Regions from separate parts of the Clostridium sp. 001 genome, predicted to be linked through region 3. Evidence: riboswitches for the same ligand, from Rfam matches in the RefSeq annotation. Region 3 holds a riboswitch; each other region holds the start of a gene.
What was found. A riboswitch is a leader RNA that binds a small molecule or an ion and turns the genes downstream of it on or off. The one in region 3 is predicted to bind S-adenosylmethionine.
Positions count from the first base shown of each region.

Region 1: linked by a shared signal. The riboswitch ahead of B5S50_RS14400 (O-acetylhomoserine aminocarboxypropyltransferase/cysteine synthase family protein) and the one ahead of B5S50_RS02205 (amino acid permease) in region 3 are both predicted to bind S-adenosylmethionine.
Region 2: linked by a shared signal. The riboswitch ahead of metK (methionine adenosyltransferase) and the one ahead of B5S50_RS02205 (amino acid permease) in region 3 are both predicted to bind S-adenosylmethionine.
Region 4: linked by a shared signal. The riboswitch ahead of B5S50_RS13275 (methionine ABC transporter ATP-binding protein) and the one ahead of B5S50_RS02205 (amino acid permease) in region 3 are both predicted to bind S-adenosylmethionine.

Region 1 is NZ_CP020473.1:3,092,052-3,098,653, reverse strand. It holds gene B5S50_RS14410 (hydrolase) at 1-191, opposite strand, end outside; gene B5S50_RS14405 (homocysteine S-methyltransferase family protein) at 285-2,684, opposite strand; SAM riboswitch class I at 3,079-3,186, opposite strand; SAM riboswitch class I at 3,473-3,581, shown strand; gene B5S50_RS14400 (O-acetylhomoserine aminocarboxypropyltransferase/cysteine synthase family protein) at 3,693-4,976, shown strand; gene B5S50_RS14395 (isocitrate/isopropylmalate dehydrogenase family protein) at 5,277-6,287, opposite strand; gene B5S50_RS14390 (2-isopropylmalate synthase) at 6,334-6,602, opposite strand, start outside.
Region 2 is NZ_CP020473.1:2,591,464-2,598,065, forward strand. It holds gene B5S50_RS12095 (rod shape-determining protein) at 70-1,101, shown strand; gene yyaC (spore protease YyaC) at 1,194-1,742, opposite strand; tRNA gene B5S50_RS12105 (tRNA-Thr) at 1,992-2,067, shown strand; tRNA gene B5S50_RS12110 (tRNA-Tyr) at 2,073-2,157, shown strand; tRNA gene B5S50_RS12115 (tRNA-Val) at 2,167-2,242, shown strand; tRNA gene B5S50_RS12120 (tRNA-Thr) at 2,264-2,339, shown strand; tRNA gene B5S50_RS12125 (tRNA-Tyr) at 2,345-2,429, shown strand; SAM riboswitch class I at 2,509-2,608, shown strand; gene metK (methionine adenosyltransferase) at 2,780-3,955, shown strand; gene B5S50_RS12135 (ATP-dependent RecD-like DNA helicase) at 4,086-6,323, shown strand; gene B5S50_RS12140 (hypothetical protein) at 6,307-6,602, shown strand, end outside.
Region 3 is NZ_CP020473.1:514,634-519,368, reverse strand. It holds gene B5S50_RS02210 (methyl-accepting chemotaxis protein) at 391-1,926, shown strand; SAM riboswitch class I at 2,145-2,248, shown strand; gene B5S50_RS02205 (amino acid permease) at 2,463-3,773, shown strand; gene metA (homoserine O-succinyltransferase) at 3,860-4,735, opposite strand, start outside.
Region 4 is NZ_CP020473.1:2,832,803-2,839,404, reverse strand. It holds gene larA (nickel-dependent lactate racemase) at 40-1,314, opposite strand; gene B5S50_RS13280 (methionine ABC transporter permease) at 1,381-2,037, opposite strand; gene B5S50_RS13275 (methionine ABC transporter ATP-binding protein) at 2,040-2,996, opposite strand; SAM riboswitch class I at 3,076-3,176, opposite strand; gene B5S50_RS13270 (response regulator transcription factor) at 3,291-3,986, shown strand; gene B5S50_RS13265 (ATP-binding cassette domain-containing protein) at 4,073-4,996, shown strand; gene B5S50_RS13260 (ABC transporter permease subunit) at 4,989-5,729, shown strand; gene B5S50_RS13255 (HAMP domain-containing sensor histidine kinase) at 5,748-6,602, shown strand, end outside.

The DNA.
Region 1 (6,602 bases), 2.0 Mb from region 3:
ATAGCATCTGCATCTATATTTTTTATAACTGCTATATCCGTAGTAAATGCAAAAGATTTTATCCTCTTTCCAAAAACTATTATGCCGCTGGCCTCTCTTATTACACCAGGAAAATTTATCATATGTCCTCTAAGTACTCCTCTTATTTCTGGTACATACTTAACATCTTTTTTATTAATCTTCTCACCCATTTTTATATCTCCCAAAACCTATTTTTATATTATCTCTCTTACATATTATTGTATATTAAACACATCAAATATTCCATAAAAATTATTTTTATTCTAAACTGAAAATAATTCTTCTGCTATCTTTACAGTTTCTCTAGCATCTTTAGCATAATAATCTGCACCTATCATATCTGCATAATTTTGATTTAATACTGCTCCACCTACTACAACTTTACATTGAAGCCCCTTATCTCTTATAGCATCTATAGTCTTTTTCATATTGCTTACGGTAGTTGTCATAAGTGCACTGAGCCCTACTAACTTTACATTATTTTTTATTATAGCATTTACTACTTCGCTAATATCTACATCTCTTCCCAAATCTATAACTTCAAATCCATAGTTCTCCAAAAGTACTTTAACTATATTTTTTCCTATATCATGTATATCTCCTTTAACAGTAGCAAGTACTATTTTTCCCCTAGATATCTTATTTTCGCCATTTTTAAGCATATCTTTCTTTATTATTTCAAAAGATTGCTTTACAGTTTCAGCTGATTGTATTAACTGTGGTAAAAATATATCCTTGTTCTCATATTGTATGCCCACCTCATCTAGCGCCGGGATTATATGGGAATTTACTATATCTACTGACTTCTTACTTTTCAAGAGCTTACAAGTTAGCTCTACTGCTTCCTCTTCCATTCCATCAATAATCGCCTGTTTTAGATTTTTATCATTTTCACCTGAATTAGGAATATCACTTCCCCATTTTGCTTTTTCGCCTTCAGATTTACTGCTATATTTTTTTACGTATTCCTTCCCTTCTTTATCTATGTTTGTCAATACCTCAAAAGCTGAAATAATATCTTTCACACCTTTATCCGCTGTATTTATTATTGGCAAGTCAAGTCCTGCCTGAAGGGCAAGTGCAAGAAAAGTTCTATTTAATATACATCTTCTAGGTAGTCCATAGGATATATTGCTTACTCCAAGGGTAGTTTTTACTCCAAATTGTTCCTTTAAAATCTTTATAGCCTTTATTGTTTCAAGAACTTCTTTTTGCTGGGCAGATGCAGTTAACGTAAGACAATCAACTATTATGTCCTTTCTCTTGATGCCATAGTTTTCAGCAGTTTTGATTATCTTCTCTGCAATCTTTACCCTCCCCTCTGCGGTATCAGGTATTCCATTTTCATCTATAGTAAGTGCTATAACACAGCCTCCATACTTCTTTACTATTGGAAATACTTCTTCCATACACTTTTTTCTACCATTTACTGAATTTATTATAGGTTTACCGTTATAAACCCTAACTCCAGCCTCTAAAACTTTAGGATTTGGACTATCTATATCTATAGGCAATTGTACTACTTTTTGTATTGCCTTTACTGCTTCTTTCATAGTTTCAACTTCATCAATCTCAGGAAGTCCTACATTGAGTCCAAGTATATGCGCCCCTTCTTCTTTTTGCTGCACTGCTTCTTTCTGTATAAAATTTACCTTTCTTTCTTTAAGCTCTTTCTTATAAATATCTCTACCTGTAGGATTAATTCTCTCTCCTATAAATTTTATCCTATTACCTAAAAACACAGTATTCCTAGCTGAACACACTGCGGTATAATTTTTTTCTTTTATCTCTAAAGGTACTGTATTTTTCAAACTTTCTACCATAGTTTTTATAAATTCAGGACTTGTTCCGCAGCATCCTCCAAAAAACCTAACTCCTTTTTTTGCCATAATCACTACGTTTTCTGCAAACTCATCTGAAGTTATATCATAAATCGTATTTTCACCATCATACTTTGGGAGTCCTGCATTAGGCTGAACTATAACGGGTATAGAAGAATACTTTAAGATTTCATCTACAATATCTTGCAATTCTTCCGGTCCCAAGGAACAATTCACTCCAAGGGCGTCCACCCCCAACGATTCAAGCACAAATACCATAGTTTTCGGATCTGTTCCCATTAGAGTTCTTCCATCCTGCTGGAAAGTCATTGTACAAAATATTGGAAGAGAACTATTTTCTTTTGCTGCAAGAATAGCTGCCTTTGCTTCGTACAAATCAGACATAGTTTCTATTAGGATTATGTCTGCTCCCGCTTTTTCCCCTATAATAACCTGACTTTTAAACAATTCATATGCAGATTCAAAACTTAAACTCCCTGTAGGCTCCATAACCTGTCCTGTAGGTCCTATATCAAGTGCTACTAATTTATCCTTTGCCTCTTCCTTTACAATTTTTACTCCAGCTGTAATTACATCTTTTATTGTATAATCAGAAGAACTATACTTAAGTTCATTGGCACCAAAAGTATTTGTTATTATGATATCTGATCCTGCATTTAAGTATTCCCTATGTACTTTTCTTATGATCTCTGAATTTGTGATATTTAATGTTTCTGGAAGTTCACCTACTTTAAGCCCTGCTCTTTGAAGCATGGTTCCCATAGCTCCATCAAAAAAAACAAATTTGTCGTTAAACTTATTTAATAAATCTTTAAATAACATTCGCTGCACTCCTTTTTCAAATACAAGTTTCATGTTCAAATTATTTAATCCATTACTTCTTGTATAAAATTTTAAACTTTAAACAAATTTTCTACAATACATCAAATTATTTAATATTTTATGATTGTATAAATATACATTAATATTATTTAAAATTAATATTTATTTACTCAACTTTTTTAATTAATAGTTAAGAATGAAGAATTAATAGTTAATGTGGATTTTTTGCGACAGCTAAAAATCATCCTTCACTATTAATTTTTCATTATTAATTCTTAACTTGTAAAAAATTGCTTTGCAATTTTTTTAAACTGCGAAATACATTTTTATTAAATTATACAAAAAAGCTGCCCTTCAATCAGAAAAGCAACTTTAAATTTGACAAAATCAACTTTCCTTATCTTTCAGAATTTGTTTTATTCTGCAGGAATTAGCACCGATGCACTTTAGTGCCGGTTGTTGGGTTTCACTGGGCCAGTCCCTCCACCTCTCGTGATAAAAGTGCTTTAATATTAATACTTTAACTATCAATTGTCAATACTATTTACATGACTATTTTACTATAATTCGTAATATCAATGAATCTTACTTAGTGGGAAAAGCAGATATTCCAAATCTTTGATTTAATGATAGTCACTCTCTCTTTAAAACTTTATTTCTCCCACTTTGATAGAAGTGGGAGTATTACAGTAGGTAGCTATCAGATAAAATTTTCTAAATATTTTTTTATTTTTCTATTGACAAACCTTATCTATGTCTGGTATGATTTTCTCAATCGAATACGGAACTTCTTATCCAGAGTGGCAGAGGGACTGGCCCTATGATGCCCAGCAACCTGAATGATCATTTTCATTCAACGGTGCTAATTCCAGCAGGTGTAAACCTGAAAGATGAGAAGCATGAAGATAGAATCTTCTTGTAACTTATCTTACAAGAAGATTTTTTTATTCTGCCAGGTTATAGAAGTTTCGTCCAAAATATTAAAAAAAGTATTAGGAGGAATAACCAATGAGTGAAGAAAGAAAGTTATCATTTGAAACATTACAAGTACATGCAGGCCAGGTGCCTGACCCAACTACAGGTGCAAGAGCAGTTCCAATCTACCAGACTACATCCTTTGTATTTAAAGATGCCGATGAAGCAGCAGACTTTTTCCAGCTTAAAAAACCTGGAAATGTTTATGCCAGAATAATGAACCCTACAGAAGATGTATTTGAGCAAAGGGTAGCAGCCCTTGAAGGCGGCAGTGCAGGTCTTGCTACATCTTCCGGACTTGCAGCAATACTTTACGCTGTATTAAATGTGGCAAGTGCAGGTGACAATATAGTTGCAGCTAGCACACTTTATGGTGGAACTTATGAATTGTTTTCAGTAACTTTAAAGAAATTAGGAATTGATGTAACATTTGTAGATCCTGATGATCCTGAAAATATCAGAAAAGCTATTACAGATAAAACTAAAGCAGTTTATGCAGAAACAATAGGTAACCCTAGAATAAATGTTTTGGATATAGAAGCTGTGGCAAACATAGCCCATGAAAACAAAATTCCTCTTATTATAGATAATACTTTTGGAACTCCATATCTAGTAAGACCTATAGAATATGGTGCAGACGTAGTTGTTCATTCTGCAACTAAATTTATAGGTGGTCATGGAACTACTTTAGGCGGAATTATAGTAGATGGTGGAAAATTTGACTGGGCAGCAAGCGGAAAATTTCCTGACTTTACAACACCTGATGAAAGCTATAATGGACTTGTATATGCAGACCTTGGGCCTACAGCTTTTGCTACAAAAGCCAGAGTACAACTTTTAAGAAACACAGGAGCAACATTAAGTCCACAAAGTGCTTTTTATTTCTTACTTGGACTTGAATCACTTTCTCTTAGAGTAGAGAGACATGTAGAAAATACACGAAAAGTAGTTGAATTTTTAAGCAAACATCCAAAAGTTGCATGGGTAAACTATCCTGAGCTTGATGGAAGTCCATATAAAGAATTAGCTAGGAAATACCTTCCAAAAGGAGCAGGTTCAATATTTACCTTTGGAATAAAGGGTGGATCTGAAGCAGGAAAGGAATTTATAAACAGCGTTAAATTGTTCTCCCTACTTGCAAATGTAGCAGATGCAAAATCATTAGTAATTCATCCTGCAAGTACAACTCATGCAGAGTTAAATGAAGAACAACAAAAAGCTGCTGGAGTTACTCCAGATCTTATAAGGCTTTCAATAGGTGTAGAAAACATTGATGATATTATATACGATTTAGATCAGGCTCTTGCAAAAGCTTGATAAATAAGAGGCTGACATACTAATTAATTAGCATATCAGCCCCATATTTGCTATTGTCATCATCTTATAATTAAGTACTAAAGTTTTGCACATATAAAACTTTCACTTAATATAAAAAAATTAGGAAGGAAAGCTTTTGAAAATAACAAAGTTCAAATAGCAAAGAACAAATAAAGATGATTTTCCTCGTACCTCAGGAAATATATAATTTTAATATTTTCTGACGTTAGGAAGAAAATTATCCTTATTTGACATTTTAACTTTGTACTTTGTTCTCTAAAAGAATCGAATTAAGTATACTTAATTACAATTTTCAATTTTCTCTATAATAGCTTCAGTAAATCCGCTTGTAGTGGTATTCCCTCCTAAATCCTCTGTTAAATATTTACCTTCTCTAAGTACAGCTTCTACAGCTAGCTCTATTTTATTTGCCGCTTCTGTTTCACCTAAATAGTTAAGCATCATAACTCCTGAAAGTATTATAGCTGTTGGATTTGCTTTGTTCTGTCCTGCAATATCTGGAGCCGAGCCATGGGCAGCTTCAAACACTGCTGCATCTTCTCCTATATTGGCTCCTGGCACTAATCCAAGCCCACCTATAAGGCCTGATGCCATATCTGATAAAATATCTCCATACAAATTAGGCATAACAAGTACATCATAGTTCTCTGGATTAAGTACAAGTTTCATACTCATAGCATCTACTATTACACTTTCAAATTCAATGTTTTTATATTTTTCTGCTACTTTTTCAGCTGTTCTTAAAAAAAGCCCATCTGAAAGTTTCATTATATTAGCCTTGTGAACTGCGGTAACTTTCTTTCTTCCATTTTTAATTGCATACTGAAAAGCTGCCTCTACTATCCTTTCACTTGCTTTTTTAGATATTATTTTAACGCTTTCCGCTATTTCATCGTTTATCATATGTTCAATCCCTGCATACAGATCTTCTGTATTTTCTCTAAATATTACAAGATCCACATTATCGTATCTACATTTTACTCCAGCATAAGTTTTTATAGGTCTTATATTTGCATATAGATTTAAATTTTTTCTAAGAGTTACATTTACACTTTTAAATCCTTTTCCCACAGGGGTCGTAACTGGTGCTTTAAGTGCTACTTTATTTTTCCTTATACTTTCTATAATATTATCCGGTATTGGTGTTCCATATTTATCTAGAACTGAGGCTCCCGCCTCAAATATTTCCCAGTCAATATCTGCCCCACTCTTATCTATAACTTTTTTTGCAGCTTCACAGATTTCTGGTCCTATACCATCACCTTTAATAAGAGTAACTTTATGTGTCATTTTTTATCCTCCATTGTTATCTATTATTCTAAATTTTATACCTACTCTAACTGGCTCTTTCCTCTTTTTTTTGTGAAATATCTGGCAGCATCTTATCAACTAATAATTCTAATTCATCATTTCCTATTATGCTAGTTCTTCCTGCTTTATATTGTTCATCCACCCATTCTTTAATTTTAGCAATTCTAGTATCCCATTTATCAACTTTTTCTTCATTTTTTAATCTATAATAGGTATTAATCCAGGCTGCAATTCCAGCGTGACCGGAATATTGATTTACAGCTACTACAACTGGTCTTCCTAAAATTTTATCTG
Region 2 (6,602 bases), 2.1 Mb from region 3:
TATGATAATAAAGGTAAATAAATTTACCTTTTAGTTTGAAAAGCAAAGGAGATTAGGAGTGAAAAGGGAATGTTTTTTAGTATAGGAACTGATATGGGAATAGATCTAGGTACAGCAACCGTACTTGTTTATATTAAAGGCAGAGGGGTAATTTTAAAGGAACCTTCAGTTGTTGCCATAGATAAGATAAAAAATAGAGTACTAGCTGTAGGAGAAGAAGCATGGCAGATGATAGGTAGAACGCCTGGTAATATCGTTGCCATTCGTCCATTAAAAGATGGAGTTATATCTGATTATGATGTAACGGAAAAAATGTTGAAGTATTTTATAAGCAAGGCTTGTGGTAAAAATAGAATATCTTCACCAAGAATAGTTGTTTGCGTTCCATGTGAAGCTACTGAAGTTGAAAAAAGAGCTGTAATTGATGCGGCTAAAAATGCAGGTGCAAAAAAGGTGTTTTTAATTGAAGAACCACTAGCAGCAGCTATAGGAGCTGGTATTGATATAACTAAGGCAAGTGGAAATATGGTAATAGATATAGGTGGAGGCACAACTGATGTAGCAGTAATTTCACTTGGAGGAATAGTTGTAAGGTCTTCCATCAAAGTTGCAGGTGATAAGTTCGATGAAGCCATAATGAAATATGTAAGAAAAGAACATAAATTGATGATTGGGGAAAGAACTTCAGAAGATTTAAAAATAAAAATAGGATCTGCTTTTGATAGAGATGAAGAAGTAAGTATGGAAATAAGAGGTCGTGATTTAATTACAGGGCTTCCTAAAAATATAACGGTATCTTCTGCGGAAATGAGAATAGCACTAAAAGAAACTGTAAATTCTATAGCAGATACAACTCGTGCAGTACTGGAAAAAACGCCGCCAGAATTATCAGCTGATATAGCTGATAAAGGTATTTTTATGACTGGTGGAGGTGCACTTTTAAATGGATTGAGTAATTTAATACAAAAAGTAACTAATGTACCCGTTTATGTTGCAGAAGAACCAGTATCATGTGTAGCACTAGGTACAGGCAAAGTACTTGAATATTTAGACAAAATGGAAGTAGTTTTTAGTGGTGATGATATAACATTAATAGATTAAAACAAAGAACAAAATCTAACTTATTTAGTATTATGTATTTTTTAATAAGTTAGATTTTAATTTTCTTATAGATACTAAAATGTTGGATATAGTTAAATATCGGTAAAAATATTGTTGTAATATAGATAATATGAATGAATTAATGAATAAAGTATTACTTCAGCCATACTTAAAACTAAATTAAGACGTATATTACTGCTGGTATTATTAAATAAATCTTCATTGCTATTTGAATCAACTATCCCTATTATTGAGGAATTTCCTACATCTGGGAGAGATTTTCCTACACCTTTGCCAGGATGAACGGGAAAGTCTCTTACTTGAATATCGCCTATAGTTTCTAGATCACCTAAACAAGCATCTATTCCTATAATGTTTTTATGCGGGTGAAGTAAATTTATTTTATTCAGTTTGCTTTCAATGTTTAAAGCATGTATAGGATCTGAAATTGTACCGTAGACAGGTAGAGGAAAATGCTTACATTTTAAAAGTGTACCTACTAGGGGACCCAGGCAATCCCCTATATATCTATCGGTACCAATACATACAATTATGGTATCGTTATTAATGTAATTTTTCAAAAAATAGGCAAGTTTATAATATGCTAAGGGATCTTTATAATTACTTTTTGCTTTATTCAATATATTCACCTTCTTTTATGTATGTACTTGCGAAGAACACTATATATAATTTATATGATGACTTTATATAAATTATTAAAGCTAAATTAAGTGAATATGATTTTGAAAGAAATATAGAGAAATATGGAGAAAGAGATATGTAATATTAAAATTTAATCATATATTAAATTTGATAATAAGTGAATAAAACTGTATACTAATTTACGTTGAGTGCGTTCTTGTTTTAAGGAACGTAGGATAATAAAATAAGCTGGCATGGCTCAGCAGGTAGAGCAACTGACTTGTAATCAGTAGGTCGTGGGTTCGATTCCTACTGCCAGCACCAAACATGGAGGAATTCCCGAGTGGCCAAAGGGGGCAGACTGTAAATCTGTTGTCAGTGACTTCGATGGTTCGAATCCATCTTCCTCCACCATAAATATAAGGGCGCATAGCTCAGCTGGGAGAGCATCTGCCTTACAAGCAGAGGGTCATAGGTTCGAGCCCTATTGTGCCCACCATTTAGAATAATAATAGAATAAGCTGGCATGGCTCAGCAGGTAGAGCAACTGACTTGTAATCAGTAGGTCGTGGGTTCAATTCCTACTGCCAGCACCAAATGCGGAGGAATTCCCGAGTGGCCAAAGGGGGCAGACTGTAAATCTGTTGTCAGTGACTTCGATGGTTCGAATCCATCTTCCTCCACCATAAATATAAAGGCACTTTTAGGTGTTTTTTGTTTTATAAAAATTATATAATCTTAACAGATGAAAAAATTATATTATAGCTCTTATCAAGAGAGGCGGAGGGAACAAGGCCCTATGAAACCCGGCAACCAGTGAAAATCACCAAGGTGCCAATTCCTGCAGGATTCTGCAAGATAAGAGAGTAGTTAAGTTATTTAACCTCTTCTTATCGAAGAGGTTTTTTTAATTGACGTGCCACTTTAGGTATTTCAGTTTATATTGTGAATATAGGATTTGAATTAGCATTTAATGCAATAGAATTAATTCACTTTATTGTAAGAAAAGTATGTTTTTACATGGGAGGTATAGAAAATGAGAAAACTATTTACATCTGAATCAGTTACAGAAGGCCATCCAGATAAGATGTGTGATCAGATTTCAGATGCTATCTTAGATGCCATATTGGAACAAGATCCTTATGGAAGGGTAGCGTGTGAAACTGCAACTACTACAGGTATGGTTTTAGTTATGGGTGAGATATCAACTAATTGTTATATTGACATTTCAAAAATAGTTAGAAATACTGTAAGAGAAATAGGATATACTAGAGCTAAATATGGATTTGATTGTGATACTTGTTCAGTAATAAGTTCAATTGATGAACAATCATCGGATATAGCTATGGGGGTTGATAAAGCCTTAGAGGCCAAGGAAGGTGAAATGGAGGCCATAGAAGCTATAGGCGCTGGAGATCAGGGTATGATGTTCGGATTTGCTACAAATGAAACTCCAGAATACATGCCTATGCCAATAAGTCTTGCTCACAAACTTGCAAAGAGATTAGCGCAGGTTAGAAAAGATAAAGTTTTAGATTATCTAAGACCAGATGGAAAAACTCAAGTTACTATAGAATATGAAGACAATAAACCAGTTAGAGTTGATACCATAGTAGTATCTACTCAACATGATGAAATGGTAACTAGAAAACAAATTGAAACAGACATAATAAACAATGTAATAAGACCTGTTGTACCACGAGAGTTTTTAGATTATAAAACCAAGTATTTCATAAATCCAACAGGAAGATTTGTTGTTGGAGGTCCCCAGGGAGATTCTGGACTTACAGGAAGGAAGATAATAGTAGATACTTATGGTGGCTATGGAAGACATGGCGGGGGTGCTTTTTCTGGTAAAGATCCAACCAAGGTTGATAGATCTGCTGCTTATGCTGCAAGATGGGTAGCAAAAAATTTAGTAGCTGCAGGTATTGCAGATAAGTTGGAAATACAACTTGCTTATGCTATTGGTGTAGCAAAGCCTGTATCTATAACTGTAGATACTTTTGGTACAGGAAATATACCGGAAGAAAAAATAGTAGATATAGTGAATAAGGTATTTGATTTGAGACCAGCTGCTATAATAAAAAATTTAAATCTTAGAAGACCTATATACAGGCAAGTTGCCGCTTATGGACATTTTGGAAGAACTGATATTAATGTACCTTGGGAAAGATTAGATAAGGTTGAAGAAATAAAAAAATATATGTAAATAATGAAAAGCTCTATATTGTAACATGATATAGAGCTTTTTTAGTATGTTGGATTAAGACAAAGTTTAATGTGGTATAATTATTTATAAATATATGATTTTGTTTGCAAATAGGGGTAGGAGAGATTCTATGCAAGAATTACAAGGAATTGTAGAAAGTATAATATTTCAAAATAAAGATAATGGGTATGTAGTTGCTAAAATAAGAGAAAATAAAGATGTAGTAACTATAGTAGGATGTATACCTAATATAATTGAAGGACAAAATTTGAAGGCTGTAGGGGAATGGGTTCTTCATCCTCAGTTTGGAAATCAATTTAAGGTTCAGGCTTCTGAAGAAATAATACCTAACACTACTATTGGCATAGAGAGATATTTGGCCTCTGGAATAATATCAGGAATAGGTCCAGTAACAGCAAAGAAAATAGTAGAGAAGTTTGGTGAAAATACCCTTCAAATATTGGATAATAACATAGGAAGATTAAAAGAAATAGAAGGTATAGGAGCAAAAAAAATAGCTTTAATAGAGGAATCTTATTCTAAACAAAATGAAGTGAGAAATATAATGATATTTTTGCAAACTTACGGAATAACTCCTAGCCAGTGTGTTAAAATACATAAAAAATTTGGAGCAGATTCTATAAGTATTGTGAAAGAAAATCCATACACCCTTACAGAAGAAATAAGTGGTATAGGTTTTAAAACGGCAGATAAGATAGCAAGAAGCCTTGGAATAGAAAATAATTCTCCATTTAGAATACAAAGTGGAATAAGATATTTGGTGAATAAGTTTTGCAGCTTGGGAAATACGTATATGCCTATAGATAACCTTATAAAAGAAGGTGTTGACATACTCCATATAACTCAAAAAGAACTGGAAGAAAACATATATGAAAGTTCTGTAAATGGAAAGATAAAATTGGAGAAGTGGGAAGATAAAGTATGTGTATTTTCTATGACCTACTATTATTGTGAATTGAGTGTAACTAGAAAAATATTGATGTTAGCTTTTACTAAATATAAGGATATAGATTTTAATATAGATAAAGAGATAGAAGATTTTGAGAAGGAAAATAATATGAACTTTGCTGTTTCTCAAAAAGAAGCTATTAGGGGAGCAGTTGAAAATGGAGTGGAGATAATAACAGGAGGTCCTGGAACAGGTAAAACTACAATAATTAATTGCATAATTAGATTATTTGAAAAATCAAAGCTTAAAGTTTTAATGGGTGCTCCTACGGGAAGGGCAGCAAAGAGAATGTCAGAATCTACAAAACGAGAATCAAAGACCATACATAGACTTCTTGAAATGGGAGTGGGAAGTGATGAAGAAGCTTTATTTTTTTCAAGAGGAGAGCAATCACCACTGCAATGCGATGTAGTTATTATAGATGAGGCTTCTATGATAGATATAGTGCTTATGAATAACTTATTGAAAGCTGTATCTATGGGAACTAGGTTAATAATAGTAGGGGACGCAGAGCAGCTTCCATCTGTAGGCCCTGGAAATGTGCTCAGAGACTTCATAGACAGTAAATGTATTAAAGTAGTTAGATTAAAAGAGATATTTAGGCAATCAAAAGAGAGTATGATTATAGTTAATGCGCATAAGATAAATTCTGGAGAGATGCCTATTTTAAACAAAAAGAATAAGGATTTTTATTTTATAAAATGTCAAGATCCTTCGGATATATTAGACACACTAGTAGGATTAATAGATAAAAGGTTACCAAGTTTTAATAGTAGTTGGAATAAAATAGAGGATATTCAAATACTATCTCCTATGAGAAAGGGAATTTTGGGAGTATCAAATTTAAATAAAAAACTTCAGCAAGTTCTAAATCCTAAAAGTCCCAATAAGAGAGAAAAAAAGTTTAGAGACATGACTTTTAGGGTAGGAGATAAAGTGATGCAGATTAAAAATAATTATACTTTAAAATGGGAAGATATTTCAGAAGAAAACAAGGAAAGTGGAATGGGTGTTTTTAATGGTGACTTTGGATATATAGAAGATATAGATGAAGAAAAAAATAGAGTGATAGTTGTGTTTGATGAAGAAAAAAGAGTTGTATATGATAGTATGTACTTAGATGAGTTGGATTTATCTTATGCAATAACCATACATAAAAGTCAAGGTAGTGAATTCCCGGTAATTATTATACCTATGTTTATGGGTCCGCCGCTGCTTATGAATAGAAATTTATTGTATACGGCTATAACTAGGGCAAAACAGATGGTAATACTTGTGGGGAGTTTAAAAGCCTTAAATTTTATGATAAATAATAATAAAAGCTTTGAAAGGTATTCGTTATTAAAATATAGAATAATGGATATAATGGAGAGTGAAACAAATGCTACTGTGGAATGAAGCATGTCTTATTAATGAGAGAAAAAAAATAAGTGAGAATATAGTAAAATGGAGCGGTACTAAAGATACTTTTTTAAATTGCATCTCGGTTCCTTATAATTCTACTGAAATTTTTCTGGAAGTTATTGAAAAATACATAAGACAAAATAAAAATATTGTTTATATTACTAATGAAAAAATGGGCAATGTGGATATAATAAAAGATATAAAAAAGTATACACATTTTACAGATTATGCTTATGTAAAAGGATGTAAAAGTAATTTAAATTGTAAATTGCA
Region 3 (4,735 bases):
CCAAATTAAAGATTTTGGGATATCTGCTTTTCTATCAAAGTGGGGGATAAGCACTGCTACGCGCATGGATAACGATTTCTAAGCATCAGGTGGAATCAAAACTCAACCTGGTGCCAAGAACTCTGTTTATACTTATATTTTGGTACCTATTTATATATTAATAGGTACATTTTTAATTTGTAAAAGTTTTTAAATCTGTATTAGAAAAACCAAATTTGAAATGAAGTGACATAGATGTATTAATCTATTCTTATATATTATCAAAATATATATCACCAGCAACATCAATTTTATTGCACAAACAATTAAATTAATGATATTAGTATGTTTTGTTTATCTCAACTTGCACTTAAAAATGTAAAAAAATTAATATATTTAGGGGGACATAAAATGAACACTAAAGAAGAGAGCTTTCAAATAACTTTTAATAAAAAATCACTTAAAGTTGTGCTAATAATTTATATGGTATGCTGTGTTCTATCATTCTTATTTTATTTTTCAATAAAATTACTTGGACTTAATGACAACATAAGTGTAATTTCTTTAATTATGCTTGGAATATTTGTTTTAATTTATGGTATTATATTTTATAAATGTTATAAATGTACCATTACTCAAAATAGTTTTAATATGAAAGCATTTAATACAACAAAAATTGTGCTTTTAATAATAACTTATTTTCAGTATTTATATTTGAACTTTATAATGCACTTAAATTCCATATGGCTTATAGTTTTCTTTTTCGTTATTCTTGGAGCCCTGTTTTTTGATATAAAAATGATTATAGAGTCAATAGCTTTAAGCCTTTTATGTCAAATCATAGTATTTGTAAATAATCCTTCAATTTTTCAGGATAAACAATTGATTATTGCAGAAGCGGCTATGAAAATCATCACTATTTTTATAACTTTGGCATTAATTTTCATAGTTGTATACTTTGCATCTAATCTATTAAAGTCAATTGGTAATAAGGAAGTTGAGTTAAAAAAAGAAAAGCAAAAGTTGCTGGATTTATTTGAAAATATAGCTCAAATTTCTGGTACTGTTTTATCATCAAGTGAAAACTTAAGTGCAGCTATTGAAGAACAAACAAGTTCACTTTTGGAAGTTTCAGAAACAAGTCAATCTGTATCAAAAAGTTCTGGTGAAATGCTAGATAAATCAAATAAGAATAAAGAAATATTAAATACTTTATTAAATGCTAATGAGGTTGTTGCTAAAAAAACCAAGGATAGTGAAGATAAAATAAATTACTTTATCAATATTACAGATAAAAATCAGAAATCTTTAAATGATACTCTTTCAATTATTATGGATATAAAAAATAGTATAGAGGATACGTTTAAGTCTACAAAAGATTTGGAACAAAAATCAAGACAAGTAGATGAGATATTAAATATTATAGGAGATATATCAGAACAAACTAACCTTCTTGCTTTAAATGCATCAATTGAATCAGCAAGAGCAGGTGAAAATGGTAAGGGTTTTGCTGTAGTAGCAGATGAAATAAGAAAATTAGCTGAAGGAACAAAACAATCACTTAATCAAGCAAGTGCAATAGTGGATGAACTAAAAAATAAAATTGATGTAGTTCAAAAACAGATGACGTATAATAGCGAAAAGTCTCAGACCGGTAATAGTATTATTAATGAAACAGTCAGAGGAATAAATGTTATGACTTCCAATTTGAAATTATTTAGTAATAATGTTCTGGATACAAATAACGCTTCTACTACATTATTTACAAAAACTAAAAATGTAGTTCAATTTAATGAAGAAGTATCGAATATGACAAAAGATACAATATCAAAATATGAAATGATAACAGAAACAATATCTCAAAATGCTGCCACAAGTGAAGAAATAGAAGCTAATATTAATGAACTTAGAAATGTTGCTGAAGATATGAATAAACTTATTAAATAGATTTTGGTTATTTCTAACCTAGTTATGAAATTGAAGTATCCTAGCAACTAATTATGCTCCAAGTATTGAAATTAGTTGGATAGTTTTGATGTGAATTTAAATTTGCTCTAATAAAATGAGGTTGTTGACAAGTAACCCAAAAAAATATATACTAGCTATAATATTCAAAATAATAACATGTTATTAGGAACTGTAAAATTTAAAATTAATTGTTTAATTTCTTATCTAGAGTGGCTAAGGGACTGGCCCTATGACGCCCGGCAACCTGAACGTTTATGTTCAACGGTGCTAATTCCAGCAGGTTATACCTGAAAGATGAGAAACATGAAGATAAAATCTTCTTGTAACTTGTCTTACAAGAAGATTTTTTTATTTTATGAAATTATAGAAATCTCATCTAAAATAACAAAAAAGCTTAGATGCTAATTATATGTTATCTTTGCGGTTTATGATGCAAAGGTGATCGGTTGTTAAGGAGGTACAAAGATTTGGAAGAAGATCGTTTAAAGAAAAATTTAAAGAATAGGCATATTCAGATGATTGCTATTGGAGGAGCTATTGGAGTAGGATTATTTTATGGATCGGCAGATGCCATAAAGATAGGTGGACCATCAATTATTTTAGCATATTTACTGGGAGGTTTTTTTGTTTTCCTAATTATGAGAGCTCTTGGTGAACTTGCAGTTGACAATCCTAATTCAGGTTCTTTCAGTGCCTATGCAACACAATATCTTGGCCGCTTTGCAGGATTTTTTTCCGGCTGGACTTATTGGTTTCAGTGTATATTAACTGTTATGGCAGAACTTACGGCAGTGGGAGTATATGTTCAATTTTGGATTCCTGCTTTTCCTAAGTGGATTACTGCTTTAATATTTTTATCTATACTTATAATAATCAATTTAATTGGAGTTAAAACTTATGGAGAATTTGAATTTTGGTTTGCACTTGTTAAAGTTGTAGCTATCATATGTATGATTATATTTGGACTATTGATTATTTTCTTTGGATTTTTTAATGGAGGACATGCTGCTGGGTTATCTAACCTTTGGACAAATGGAGGATTTTTTGCAAATGGATTTAGTGGATTTTTGATGGCATTTACATTTGTAACTTTTGCGTTTGGTGGTGTGGAACTTATAGGAATAACTGCGGGAGAAGCGGAAAATCCTAAAAAATCAATACCTAAAGCAATCAATAATGTATTTTGGCGCATACTCATTTTTTATGTAGGATCTATTTTTGTCATGTTAGCACTTTATCCGTGGAATAAGATAGGGGTAAATGGAAGTCCTTTTGTATTGGTATTTTCTAAGGTAGGAATTCCAGAGGCAGCAGCAGTTATCAATTTTGTAATTTTAACAGCAGCACTTTCAGGAATGAATAGTGCACTATATGTAGATGGAAGAATGCTCTACAGTTTAGCTTTAAATAATAATGCACCCAAAATATTTGCGAAAATTAGCAAATCCGGCGTACCTTATGTGGGAATATTATTTAGTAGTGCAGTGGCAGCAATTGCAGTAATTTTGAATTATTTTGTACCAGGTAAAGTTTTTACTTATATTTCATCGGTGACAACAATAGCTATATTGACTGCCTGGGGAACTATTTTACTTGTCCAGTTGAAATTTAGAAAAGAAAAACTTCAGTCTGGAGGAAAAATAGATTTTAAGATGCCATTTTATCCAGTGTCATCATACATTGCTATTATATATTTAGTGTTAATAGTTATCTCTTTGGGATTTTTGTCAGCTACCCGAGTAGCACTTTATGTAGCACCTGTATGGGTATTGTGTCTTATAGTTATGTATAGATTTCTTATAAGAGAAGAAGCAAAATCAAATTAATATTAATTTATGTTAATTATAATGTATAATAAAAAAGAAATGGAAATGATACTATTTTATTAAAAGGTCATTTCCATTTTTCTATGCTATTGAAGACTATCCAAATTATAAGGTGTTTCTTGATATACATAGTAATTCAGCCAGTTTAAAAATAAAAGGTTGGCATGACTTTTCCAGGTTGCCATAGGCTGTTTGGTTGTATCATTACCAGGAAAATAATTTCTTGGAATTTCTATGGGCAGATTAGCTGCTGTATCTCTATCATATTCTGATTTTAATGTTAAGGTATCATATTCAGGATGCCCTGTTACAAAAATTTGGCGGCCGCCTTTTGTTGACATTATATAGACTCCGGCATCTTTTGATTCTGAAAGTATTTCTAATTCAGGTACTTTTTCAATATCTTCTTTTTTTACACAGGTATGTCTTGAATGAGGTGCGTAAAATATATCGTCAAATCCTCTAAGTAACTGTGTATTTTTTTCATTTATTATATGTGGGAAAACACCAAACATTTTTTTATCTAAAATATATTTTGAAATACCAAAATGGTGGTAAAGTCCGGCCTGAGAACCCCAACATATGTGTAAAGTTGAATATACATTTTTTTTACTCCAGTCCATTATTTCAGTTAATTCATCCCAATAGTCAACATCTTCAAATTTCAGTTTTTCAACAGGTGCTCCTGTTATTATCATGCCATCAAATTTTCTGCCCTTTATTTCATCAAAAGTTTCATAATACTTGAGAAGATATTGTTCTGAAGTATTTTTTGATCTGTGAGATTTAGGATACATTAATGTTATATCAACTTGAATAGGGGAATTACTAAGTAACCTTAAAAGTTGCACTTCCGTAACGGTTTTAACTGGCATTAGATTCAATATTACTATATTAAGAGGTCTTATATCTTGCTTTAATGCGCGTTTTTCATTCATTACAAATATGTTTTCAGCCTTCAG
Region 4 (6,602 bases), 2.3 Mb from region 3:
ATGAATTTTTGTTCATTACACAATAGCCTTTTTAAGTTTTTATTCTACAATTACTCCTAGTCCATCTGGTATAACCACAACTTTAGCATCTTTCCCCATAATATCATATGCCCTTTCTAGAGCTTCTTCAAAAGTATCTGCCTGCTGCATATGCATATTCCTTATTATTTTAGGATCACACATATCTGTTACAACAATTACTGTATGTTTTGAAAGTATACTCGCAAGCATCTGAGATGCCCACTGATCAGGTACAGTTTTATTCCTGGGAACCTTTGAAACTTTTTTTAAGAATTCTTCTGGAGTATTTAAATTAGCTAAATTGTTATAAAAGGTTTCTCCACCATGACCTTGACTGCAAGCAGACACCATTATTATTACACCGCCATCCCTGCAATTGGCTTCAGCTGCTGCCATCCCCTTAACAGATTGATATATATTTTGATCAAGTGGATACCCTCCATTAGTAGAAATAGAAATATCACCTACTAATTTACTCACTTTTGATAAATTATGCACAAATTCACAGCCTTTTACATGGGCATCATTCGTATCTCCTGCAAAAGCATTTATTATCTTTTTATCTTCATCTAGTGCTACATTTATTATGAAAGCCAATCCTGCCTTTTTAGCTGCATATAGCATGTCCTTATGAACAGGATTACCCTTTAAATTTCCAACTCTTGCAGAAGGATGTGCTACAAATTCAGCACAGTGATTTGCCAGGATGGTCTTGGCAGAGGCTATTCCAGGCAGTACACTTTTTCTACCTCCTGAAAAGCCAGCAAAACAATGTGATTCTATAAACCCCTCTGCAATTAGAAGATCTGCTTCAACTGCAAGTTTATTTACTATAAGTTCACCACCAGATGGTAATGTACCGATTTTTACCAGATTGTCTTCATTCTGCGCATCATGTACTACTATCTTTTCATTTTTTACTATATCTTCTCCATATTTATCTATGAGTTCCCGCCTAGTAGTAGCTCTATGAAGACCTGTAGCTATTAATATAGTAATATTAGCATCAGAATTTGTACTCCTTATTCTTCTCAAAAGTGCAGGCATAATAATTTTACTAGGAACAGGTCTTGTATGATCGCTGCTTATTATAACTATATTTTTTTTATTCTCAGCCAATTGTTCAAGTCTTGGTGAGCTTATAGGATTATCAAGGGCTTTTTCCACTATTTCCAATTGACCAAGCTCTGCTTTATATTGGTTTGCTTTTGATTCAAGTACCCCAAGTAAGTTGTTGTCATCTATTTCAGCTTCTATTATTTTTTTATGGTATGGTAATTCTATTTTAGCCATTCTAATTTCCTCCCATAAATATATTTTTAAAGTGACTCTACAATAATTACTTTACCAAACAAATAATTATTTGTTTAGCTTTTTATATATAAGATTTCCTATAGTTTGAAGTACCTGGACAAAAATTATGAGTATTATTACAGTGTATACCATTATGTCAGTTTGAAATCTATAATATCCATACTTTACTGCCACATCTCCAAGTCCACCTCCGCCTACTGTACCTGCCATAGCTGAACATCCAACTACACTTATTACAGTGAGTGTTATACCAAGCACTATAGATGGCAGTGCCTCTTTAATCATAACTTTAAATATTATCTGCATATTACTTGCACCAAACGATTTTGCAGCTTCTATTATTCCCGGATCTATTTCTTTAAGTGAAGATTCAATTACCCTCGATGCAAAAGGTGCTGCTGCTATTGTAATAGGAACTATTGCTGCTGTTGTACCTATGGTTTTTCCAACAATAAGCTTTGTAAAAGGAAAAATTGCTATCATAAGTATTATAAAAGGAAATGATCTCAATAAATTTACTATTACATCCAATACCTTGTAGACTACTTTATTAGGCTTTAATCCACCAGGTTCAGTTACAACTAGCAAAATAGCAGGTATAAATCCTATAATTACTGCAAGTATTGTAGAAACTATAACCATATAAAATGTTTGTCCAATAGCAGGAAGTAGTATTTCCTGAAATGTTTCACTAAATCCCATGTTTACTCTACCTCCCAGTTAACATTTTTTGAAGAAAGATAATTACATATACTTTCCTTGTCTTTATCATTTACATTTATAACCAGACTTCCTAAAACATCACTGCGGAATCTTTCAAGTTTTCCCCATACTATAGAAAACTTTATATTCAAATCTATAGCCATAGAGGTTATTAAATTGTCCTGGCTTATTTCCTTAGGAAAGAATATTCTTATGTTTATACCTTCATCTGGAAGTAAACTATCATTTCCAAGCAGCTTCTTTAGATTTTTTCCTGGTTTTAAAAATATTTCTTCTACATTTCCAGAAGTTTTGATTTCACCTTCATCTATAATAGCGATTTTACTACATATTTCTTTTATAACTTCCATTTGATGGGTTACAACTACTATGGTTATTTTAAATTCATTGTTTATTTTTCTCAAAAGCTCAAGTATTGACTTAGTAGTATTTGGGTCAAGTGCAGATGTGGCTTCGTCACAAAGTAGTATACTTGGATTTAGCGCCAAAGCTCTTGCAATAGCTACTCTTTGCTTTTGTCCACCACTTAATTCAGACGGCATGCTCTTTGCTTTATCACTAAGGCCTACTAAATTTAATAATTCCTTTACCCTAGTTTTTATTTTACTTTTTTCTAATCCCCAGACTTCAAGTGGAAGTGATATATTATCATATACATTTTTTCTGTTTAATAAATTAAAATTTTGAAATATCATTCCCAAGTTTTTTCTAAAAGTCCTTATTTCTTTACCTTTTAAGTCTTTTACTTCTTTACCCATTACCTTTATGCTTCCTGTGTCATAGCTTTCAAGACCATTCAAGCACCTTAAAAGTGTAGATTTTCCAGCACCACTGTGGCCAACTATTCCAAATATTTCACCTTCTTGTATATGAAGATTTATACTTTTCAGCACACTTTTATTGTTAAAACTTTTGCCTACATTATTAATATCTATCAATATTCTTTACCCTCCCATATCAATTTTAAGAAAAAATAAAAGCCTGAGAAAAATCTCAGACTTAGTTAACTTAAAATTTCTCTCATCTTTCAGCTATCGCTGCAGGATTTAGCACCATTATACACTGTACTGGTTGCTGGATTTCATAGGGCCCGTTCCCTCAATCACTCTTGATAAGTTCAAGATTTATATTTAATTATGCTTTTAATTATAGACGTGACCATTTATTATGTCAATACACCCTATCTAAAAATGTTATAATTGTCTTAACTCAAAAACTCTGGAGGAATACCTATGAACAAAAATATAAACATTTTAATAGTAGAAGATGATACAGATATAAATAAGTTATTATGCAGGATACTAGAAAAAAATAATTACAATGTCCGCGGGGCTTTTTCAGGTACTGAAGCTGAAATGTGCATTGAAAAATATGACTTTCAGCTAATTTTACTTGACTTGATGCTCCCTGGTATTACAGGAGAAAAGCTTATAGAAAAAATACGAAAGATTAAAACTATGCCTGTCATTGTAATATCTGCAAAAACAGCTCAAGAAACAAAAATTCAAGTTTTAAAACTAGGAGCAGATGATTTCATATCAAAACCTTTCGATGTAGAAGAAGTACTGGCAAGAGTTTGTGCACAACTTAGAAGATATATGATATTTTCAAACTCAAATGAAAAACAAAACATATTAACCTATAAAAATATGACCTTAGATCGGGAAAATCACAAAGTTTTTATAAGTTCTCAGGAAGTAATATTAACTATAAGGGAGTTTTGTATACTAGAACTTCTAATGTCTTACCCCAAAAAAGTATTTACAAAAGCTAATTTATTTGAACATGTATGGAAAGATAAATTTATAAGCGATGATAACACCATAAATGTGCATATGAGCAACCTTCGCTCTAAAATAGCTAAAATTGACCCGGACACAGAATACATACATACCGTTTGGGGAATAGGTTTTAAGATGAAAGATTAAACTTAATGATTTCTTAAGTTTTTCTTTAATGTATCTTGCTGATTTTGTTCTAATATAAAATCAACAAGAAAATGGAGGTTGATATCATGAATGATTTAGTACTTCATACAAAAAATCTTACTAAAAAATACAAAAATCACAAGGCACTTGATAATGTAAATATTAAGATAAGTAAAGGTGACATATACGGTCTTGTAGGCAAAAATGGCGCTGGCAAGACAACCCTTATGAGAATAATAACAGGTCTTTCTTTGCAAGATAACGGTGATATAGAATTATTTTCAAAAACAAGCAAAGACGAATTAAACAAAGAGCGAATGAGAACAGGATGCATAATAGAAACACCCAGCTTTTTTCCTTATCTCTCAGGCAAAAAAAATCTTGAATACTATAGAATTCAAAAAGGAATTCCTGAAAAAGACTGTGTGGATAAAGTACTTAATACAGTAGGTCTTTCGGATACAGGTAATAAAAAATTCAAACATTATTCTCTTGGCATGAAGCAGCGTCTTGGCCTGGCCCTAGCTTTAATTGCAAGTCCAGATTTTTTAATTTTAGACGAACCTATAAATGGTCTTGATCCTGTTGGTATAGTGATGTTTAGAGATATATTAAAAAAATTAAATAGAGAAAAAAGTACAACTATATTAATTTCGAGCCACATTTTAGGGGAACTTTCTCAGCTTGCCACCACTTATGGCTTTATAGATAATGGGAAACTCATAGAACAAATTTCCGCAAAGGACTTAGAGGAAAAATGCAGGGAATATTTGTCGGTAAAAGTAGACGATGCAGCTCATGCTTCTCTTATACTTGAAAAGAATTTAAACTGTACTTCCTATCAAGTGCTTCCTGAGAACGAAATTAAGATTTTTAAATACCTGGATAAGCCTGAAATGGTAAGTGAAGCTTTTATAAAAAATGGCATTAAAGTATATTCCATAAGTAAGACATCTGCAAATTTAGAAAATTACTTCATGGATTTAATTGGAGGTGGCATCAATGCTTAATTATATAAAAGCTGAACTTTACAAAGGTTTAAATAGACTTTCTTATAAAGTTACTCTATTAGTCTTAGTTTTACTATCAGTGAGCGCAAATGCACTATTTACAGGTCCTAAGGTCACAGCTTTGGAATCTATGTATATGGCCATGAGCTGTCTTCCTGCAGTAGCTTTTCTAGTTATGATGTATATTGATGTCACAGAAGAGTTAAAGGATAAAACCTTAAGAAATGTAATGGTTTCAGGCTTATCAAGAGAAAAACTATATATTTCAAAAGTAATTATTCCTATAATTATATCTTTTATAACCTGCACATTGGTATTAATTTTTTTTGTAGGAAGCACCTTTTTATTTCTTAAACCCGGAAATTTAAGCCCTGTAATTTTAATAAACTTATCATTAAGGATTTTATGCGCCATACCGCTTTATATAGCTGCAATTAGTTTTGGTGTATTCCTCAGCTTTATTTTAAAAAATCAATATGCATTTGCCTATACTTATGCAGCTATATTTGCTTTAATGGGCAATTTTATAAAATTACTTTGTGCACTTGTATCCAATAAATTTTATGGAATTTACAACCTTTTAATTACTACTAACATAAGTGTACTAACTCCAATAAAAAATCCAAACTTAACTTCACTGCAAATGCTCCACTCTGCAGGACTGGGATTTGCATATACTATTATTTTTACTATAATAGGTATTATAATATTTAAAAAAATGGAAATCAAATAACTTGAAAGGGTGATACATATGTACTTGTTTATTATAATTTTATTAGGAATTTTAGCAGGTATAAGTATCACCCTGCTTTTTCTTACAAAAAGTGAGATCAAACATATAACTGGCAGCCTGAAGAAAATAAACGACATAGATACAAACCAAAAAGTGACATTGTCCTTTCAAAACCGCAGTCTTCAAAATTTAGCCCGGGAAATAAATAAAAATATAGACAAAAAACAGCAGACAGAAGTAAAGTACAAACATATGGACATGGAGCTCAGGCAGGCTATAGCAAATATTTCCCATGACCTGCGTACTCCTCTTACCTCCATTATAGGATATATTCAACTTATAAAAAGTGATGACCTATCAAAGGATGAAAAAAATGAATATATAGACATCATACTAAACCGTGCAAAATCTTTAAAAATGCTTATAGCAGGTTTTTTTGACCTATCAAGACTTGAAGCTAATGAATATGCTTTTGAATTAGAGTCTATCTCACTTTCAAATATACTCTGTGAACTAATAGCATCTTTTTACAACGATTTTACAAATAAAGAAATTGAACCTTTAATTGAAATTGATGAAAGTGTACCTGAAATTATAGGGGATGAAAATGCAATAAGACGTGTATTTTCAAATCTCATTCAAAATGCTTTAAAACACGGTGATAAGTTTATTTCCGTATCTCTAAAAAAGGATGAAAATTACATTGTAACTTCATTTACAAATAATGCTAATAACTTAAATCCAGATGATATAGATCACCTATTTGAAAGATTTTTTACAGGAGATCGAACGAGAACAGGCAAAAACACTGGATTGGGTCTTGCCATAACAAAAGCCTTGGTTGAACAAATGGGACATAGCATTACTGCTAAT